DNA from 2 places in the Streptomyces sp. NPDC033845 genome. Region 2 is predicted to be linked to the other one. Evidence: riboswitches for the same ligand, from Rfam matches in the RefSeq annotation. Region 2 holds a riboswitch; the other holds the start of a gene.
The links. A riboswitch is a leader RNA that binds a small molecule or an ion and turns the genes downstream of it on or off. The one in region 2 is predicted to bind glycine.
Positions count from the first base shown of each region.

Region 1: another riboswitch for glycine. It lies ahead of gcvP (aminomethyl-transferring glycine dehydrogenase); the one in region 2 lies ahead of gcvT (glycine cleavage system aminomethyltransferase GcvT).

Region 1 covers NZ_JBVIRI010000002.1:9,494-12,892, reverse strand. Annotated here, with positions in the region: gene gcvP (aminomethyl-transferring glycine dehydrogenase) at 1-1,842, opposite strand, end outside; glycine riboswitch at 2,038-2,136, opposite strand; gene ACZ50K_RS04175 (PRC-barrel domain-containing protein) at 2,258-2,632, shown strand; gene ACZ50K_RS04170 (DNA polymerase IV) at 2,662-3,399, opposite strand, start outside.
Region 2 covers NZ_JBVIRI010000003.1:85,445-88,843, reverse strand. Annotated here, with positions in the region: gene glyA (serine hydroxymethyltransferase) at 1-257, opposite strand, end outside; gene gcvH (glycine cleavage system protein GcvH) at 293-670, opposite strand; gene gcvT (glycine cleavage system aminomethyltransferase GcvT) at 750-1,865, opposite strand; glycine riboswitch at 2,052-2,157, opposite strand; gene ACZ50K_RS07435 (AAA family ATPase) at 2,507-3,124, shown strand; gene ACZ50K_RS07430 (enhanced serine sensitivity protein SseB) at 3,245-3,399, shown strand, end outside.

The sequences.
Region 1 (3,399 bases), on a different contig from region 2:
CACGGCGCTGGCCGCGTTGGTGCCGTGCGCGGAGGACGGGATCAGACAGATGGTGCGCTGCTCGTCGCCGTTGGCGCGGTGGTAGGCGCGGACCGCGAGCAGGCCGGCCAGCTCACCCTGGGAGCCGGCGTTCGGCTGGAGGGAGACCTTGTCGTAGCCGGTGACCTCGCAGAGACGTTCCTCCAGCTCGGTGATCAGCGTGGCGTAGCCCTGGGCCTGCTCGATGGGGGCGAACGGGTGCAGCTGGCCGAACTCGGGCCAGGTGACCGACTCCATCTCGGTGGTCGCGTTGAGCTTCATGGTGCAGGAGCCCAGCGGGATCATGCCGCGGTCCAGCGCGTAGTCCTTGTCCGAGAGCTTGCGCAGGTAGCGCAGCATCGCGGTCTCGGAGCGGTGCTGGTGGAAGACCGGGTGGGTCAGGTACGCGTCCGAGCGCAGCAGGCCCTCGGGCAGCGCGTCGGCGGTGGCGGCGTCCAGGGCCTCCACGTCGCCGGTCACCCCGAAGGCGCCCCAGACCGCGGCCAGGTCGGCGCGGCTGGTGGTCTCGTCACAGGCGGCGGAGACCTGGTCGGCGTCCACCTGGAACAGATTGACCCCGGCCTCGCGGGCGGCGGCGACGACCTCGGCGGCCTTGCCGGGCACCTTGGCGGTGATCGTGTCGAAGAAGGAGCCGTGCACCAGCTCGACCCCGCCGGCGGTCAGACCGGCGGCCAGCACCGAGGCGTAGCGGTGGGTGCGGTGGGCGATCGTCTTCAGGCCCTCGGGGCCGTGGTAGACGGCGTACATGCCGGCCATGACGGCGAGCAGCACCTGCGCGGTGCAGATGTTGCTGGTGGCCTTCTCGCGGCGGATGTGCTGCTCGCGGGTCTGCAGGGCCAGCCGGTAGGCCTTGTTGCCGTCGGCGTCCACGGAGACGCCGACCAGGCGGCCGGGCAGCGAGCGGGCGTGCTGCTGCTGGACGGCCATGTAGCCGGCGTGCGGACCGCCGAAGCCCATCGGGACGCCGAAGCGCTGGGTGGTGCCGACGGCGATGTCGGCGCCGAGGGAGCCGGGGGAGGCCAGCAGGGTGAGGGCCAGCAGGTCGGCGGCGACGGTGACGATGGCGCCGATGCCGTGCGCCTGGTCGATGACGGCCTTGATGTCGCGGACCGCGCCGGAGGCGCCCGGGTACTGGAGGACCACGCCGAAGACGCCGCGCTCGGCGATCTCGGCCGGGATGCCCTCGGACAGGTCGGCGACCACGACCTCGATGCCGAGGGGCTCGGCGCGGGTCTCGATCACCGCGATGGTCTGCGGCAGGGTGTCGGCGTCGACCAGGAAGACCCCGCCCTTGACCTTGCCCACGCGGCGGGCCAGGGTCATCGCCTCGGCGGCCGCGGTGCCCTCGTCGAGCAGGGAGGCGCCGGAGGTGGGCAGCCCGGTCAGCTCGGCGACCACGGTCTGGAAGTTCAGCAGGGCTTCGAGGCGGCCCTGGGAGATCTCCGGCTGGTAGGGCGTGTAGGCCGTGTACCAGGCCGGGTTCTCCATGACGTTGCGCAGGATCACCGGCGGGGTGAAGGTCCCGTAGTAGCCGAGACCGATCATGGAGGAGAGCACCTGGTTGCGGTCCGCGAGCGAGCGCAGCTCGGCCAGCACCTCGGCCTCGGTCCGGGCCGAGGGCAGGTTCAGGGCTTCGGCGCTCTTGATCACATCCGGTACCGCGGCGGCGGTCAGCTCATCGAGGGAGCCGTAGCCGACCTGGGCGAGCATCTTGGCCTGCGCCTCGGCGTCCGGGCCGATGTGACGCTGCTCGAAGGGGATGCCACGCTCCAGCTGGGAGAGCGGAATGCGGTTGGCGGTCATGTACGGAGGCCTCCTGGTCTGCACGACCTGATTGGGCGCCACTGAGGACGCCCGGACGGCCTCCCCCTCTGTCATCTCAACCTGAGAGCTTCGCCGGCTCGCCCGGGGTTCTCCCGGGTCGGACGACTTTCACCGTCGGTGAGGACGAGTGCCGGCACTGCGGTCCCGACGCCCAGCCCTGCTTTCCAGAGTGGCCTCGTCCGTGCGGTACGTCTGCCTGAGAGATTCCGGGGAGGATTTGCTCCTTCGGCGCCTCCGTCGTGCTCGCTCGGAGGACTCTCCCGCACAGGGTCAGCAGCCGTCACCCAGCCTACCAGCGAGGATCCGGGGCCTTCCGGCCTCCCTCGACTGGCCCTCCCCCCGGAAATGCACTTTCGTTGTGCTTACGGAGGAGTTGCGACCATTTGGAGGGACCGTGCAGACCGACATCGATCCGCGCAGCCTGATCGGCCGCAAGGCGTTCGACCGGAACGGCGTGAAGATCGGCACCGTAGACGAGGTGTATCTGGACGATGCCACCGGAATCCCCGAGTGGGCGGCGGTGCGCACGGGTCTGTTCGGGCGGGACGCCTTCGTCCCGCTGGAGCCGAGTGAGCTGGTCAACGACGCCTTGCGGGTGCCGTTCGAACGCTCGTTGATCAAGGACGCCCCGGACTTCGGGGTCGGCCGCCACCTCTCCCCGGAACAGGAGCTCCAGCTCTACCACCACTACGGACTGGACGTGGCCCTGCCCAGCGACTTCCGGCAGGACTTCGGCCGGCTGGCGGGCGAGGAGGACCCGGCCGGCTGAACCGGCCCTGATCCGCGCCCTGTGTCAGGTCAGGGCGGGTCGACGGGCTCGCGCAGCGGGAGCGGTTCGGCGGGCTCCAGCTCCGGGTCCTCGACCCGGAAGGTCCGCACCCGCCCGGGCGCCGACCAGGGCTGTTCGAACCGCACGGTGACCCGGCCCACCCCGCTGCCCTGGACCCACCCCGCCCCGTACAGCGCGTGCCGTACGTCACTTCCGGCCGCCCAGTGCCGCTCCTGCGGGGCTTCGGGCTCCGGCTCGGCGCCCGGCCCGGCAGGCTCCTGCGGTACGGGTTCCGGCTCCCCCGGGGCGGCGGGCACCCCGTCCGGCCCAGTGGCCCCGCTCTGCGCGAAGAGGTCCTCCTGGGTGTAGTCCGCGAGCCCCGACACCCCGACCCCCAGCAGCCGCACCCCGCCGGTGGTGTCCACCCCGGCCAGCAGCCGGTCGGCCGCCTCCCGGACCACGGCCGGGTCGTCCGTGGGCCCGCGCAGCGTCTCCGAGCGGGTCAGCGTGGAGAAGTCGTAGCGCCGGACCTTCAGCACGATGGTCCGGCCGGAGTGCCCCGAACCGCGCAGCCGCCCCACACAGCGGTCGGCCAGCCGCTGGACCTCGGTCCGGATCCGGACCCGGTCGTGCAGGTCCACGTCGAAGGTGTCCTCCACGGACACCGATTTGGCGTCCCGCTCGGCGACCACGGCCCGGTCGTCCAGCCCCAGGGCCATCCGGTGCAGGGCGACCCCGTGCGAGCGGCCCAGCATCCGTACCAGCTC
Region 2 (3,399 bases):
AACAGCGCCTTGATCCGGTCGATCGCGATCTGCTCGACCACGTCCACGTGCTCGCAGCCGCCGTAGTAACGGCGGCCCGGGTAGCCCTCGGCGTACTTGTTGGTCAGGACCGAACCCTGGGCCTCCATGACGGCCACCGGAGCGAAGTTCTCCGAGGCGATCATTTCCAGGGTCGACTGCTGGCGCACGAGTTCGGCGTCGACGGCGGCGGCGACGTCCGGGTCGAGCTCGTGCAGAGGGGTGTTCAGTACAGACATCAGGTTCCCTAGGTCTCGTACGACCGGCCGGTGGCTCAGCCCGCGAAGTCGGTGTACTCGTCGGCGGAGAGCAGGTCGGCCGGCTCGTCCGTGATCTTCACCTTGAACAGCCAGCCACCCTCGAACGGGGCGGTGTTGACCAGCGCGGGGTCGTCCACGACGTCCTGGTTGGCCTCGACGATCTCACCGGTCACGGGGGCGTACAGGTCGCTGACCGACTTGGTCGACTCCAGCTCGCCGCAGGTCTCCCCGGCGGTGACGGTGTCACCCACCTCGGGCAGCTGGGCGAAGACGACGTCACCGAGCGCGTTGGCCGCGAACTCGGTGATGCCGACCGTGGCGACGCCGTCCGCGTCGACCGCGGTGACCCACTCGTGTTCCTTGGTGTATCGCAGCTGCGTGGGGTTGCTCATGGCCTGATTCTCCTGGATGGGGCGAGTGCGGATGAACGTTGGTCTTGAATGGTGAGACGGGTCCCGGTACGGGGAACCGTCACTTCTGCCGCTTGTAGAACGGCAGCGCCACGACCTCGTACGGCTCATGGGTACCGCGAATGTCCACGCCGACGCCGGAGGTGCCGGGCGCGGCGTGCGAGGCGTCCACGTACGCCATGGCGATCGGCTTGCCCAGGGTGGGGGAGGGCGCACCGGAGGTGACCTCGCCGATGACCTTGCCGTCGGCCACCACGGGGAACCCGGCGCGCGGCACCCGGCGGCCCTCGGCGATCAGGCCGACCAGCTTGCGGGGGGCCTGCGAGGCGGCCCGCTCGGCGGCGGCCTCCAGGGCGGCCCGGCCCACGAAGTCGCCCTCCTTCTCGAACTTCACGACCCGGCCCAGACCCGCGTCGAACGGCGTCAGGTCGGTGGTCAGCTCGTGCCCGTACAGCGGCATGCCCGCCTCCAGGCGCAGGGTGTCGCGGCAGGACAGGCCCGCCGGCACCAGGCCCACGCCCTGACCGGCCTCGGTCAGCGCCTGCCACAGCTCCACGGCGTGCTCCGGCTTCACGAACAGCTCGAAGCCGTCCTCGCCGGTGTAGCCGGTGCGGGCGATCAGCGCGGGCACCCCGGCCACCGTGCCGGGCAGCCCGGCGTAGTACTTCAGACCGTCCAGATCGGCGTCGGTCAGCGACTTCAGGATGCCGGGGGACTCCGGGCCCTGCACCGCGATCAGCGCGTACGCGTCGCGGTCGTCGCGGACCTCGGCGTCGAACCCGGCGGCGCGCTCGGTGATCGCGTCCAGCACCACCTGGGCGTTGGAGGCGTTCGCCACCACCATGAACTCGGTCTCGCCGAGGCGGTAGACGATCAGGTCGTCGAGGATGCCGCCGTCCTCCACGCAGATGTGCGTGTAGCGGGCGCGGCCGACGCCGACCGTGGAGATGTTGCCGACCAGCGCGTAGTCGAGGACCTTCACGGCCTCCGGGCCGGTCAGGGTGATCTCGCCCATGTGGGACAGGTCGAACAGACCGGCCCGGGTGCGGACGGCGTTGTGCTCGTCGCGCTCGCTGCCGTAGCGCAGCGGCATGTCCCAGCCCGCGAAGTCGGTCATGGTCGCACCGAGCGAGCGGTGCAGCGCATCGAGGGCGGTCAGGCGGGGGGCATTGCTCATGGGTACGGCTCCCAGGTCCCAGGGCGTCGACAAAGGCATGGCGAGGACGATCCTCCCCATCTGTCATCGGAACCTGAGAGGTTCGCCGAGAGTTCCTGAACATGACGGATCATGCCGGTGTGGGGAACGGATCTCGGCTTGCACCTTGGGTGGAGCCGCCGCGGGCGGCTCGCTTTTCAGATCTGCCTCATCCACGCGGTACGGGGCCTGAGAGATTCAAGGGAGTTCTTGCTCCTTCGGCGCCCGGTCCGTCGCACGGCGACGGCTTCCGGGACTCTCCCGCGCGGATTCAAGCGGCCGGTATGCAGTTGGTGTCCAGATGGCGCACATCATTGCACGGCCCGGGGGCAGATGGGCGGGCGGGCCCGAAAGCCGACCGGTCGGACGGTGGTTCCGGCCCGTCCCGGACCGGAACCATGTCCACCGGATTACCGTCTCTTTACACTCGGTGGGAAGGGTCCTGGTGACCCGAGGCGGGGGAGGCGATCACTGTGCGGAGACCGGACGGACCTGATGGATCGAGCGGGCTGGGCGGGCTGAGCGGATTGGGCGGACGCGGCGGGGTCGGGGGACCGGCTGCGGCGGTGGCGGCGGTCCCGGCGCAGCCGGGCGCGCGCGGCCCCGAGGCGCTCCGGCCGGCCGTGGCGGGCTTGGCGGGCGCGGCGGCCGCCGTCGAGGGCGCCGTCCCCGGATACGTGCGCGACCTGCGCGGCGGCGGCCGCCCTCCGGCGGAGCTGCGGTTCGCCGACGGGGACGTCGTGGTGGTCTCCGGCCTGCCCGGCGGCGGCAAGAGCACCCTGATCAAGCGGACCGTCGAGGACGGCGGGATCGACTCCCAGGACGTCCGCGAGCGCTGGGAGGCGATGATGCCCGCCCGGCTGCCGTACGCCGTCTACCGCCCGCTGGTCCGGGTGGCGCACTACGCCGGGCTGGCGCGGGCCCTGCGGTCCGGCCGCTCGGTGGTGGTCCACGACTGCGGCACCCAGAGCTGGGTCCGCGGCCTGCTGGCCCGCGCCGCCCGCCGCCGCGGCCGGGCCCTGCACCTGCTGCTGCTGGACGCCAGCCCGGCGGAGGCCCTGTCCGGGCAGGCGGCCCGCGGCCGCGGGGTCTCGGCCTACGCCTTCGCCCGGCACCGGGCCGCCGTGACCCGGCTGCTGCGCGGGGCCGAGGCCGGGCGGCTCCCGGCCGGCTGCACCACGGCCACCCTGCTGGACCGGCCCGCCGCCAACCGGCTGACCCGGATCACCTTCGGCCGATAGCCCCCACTACGCTCGGGCGCGGACGCGGGTACGCGGACACGCGCGCGGAGATCGCGGACGCGCGGAAACGCGGCGCAGCGCGCGGACACGCGGCGCAGAACACCTAAGGAGACGTGCGAGATGCAGGGCAACGGCTGGCCCGCCAACGAGCTGGAGCGGGTGCTCGGCGCCTTCCTCGGCCACCCCGAGGCCGGCGGCCGCATCCTCCGGACACTGGCCCGCAGCGAGCTCTGGGTCCCGCTGCCCGAGGGCGGCGCCCCCGACAGCGCCTCCCT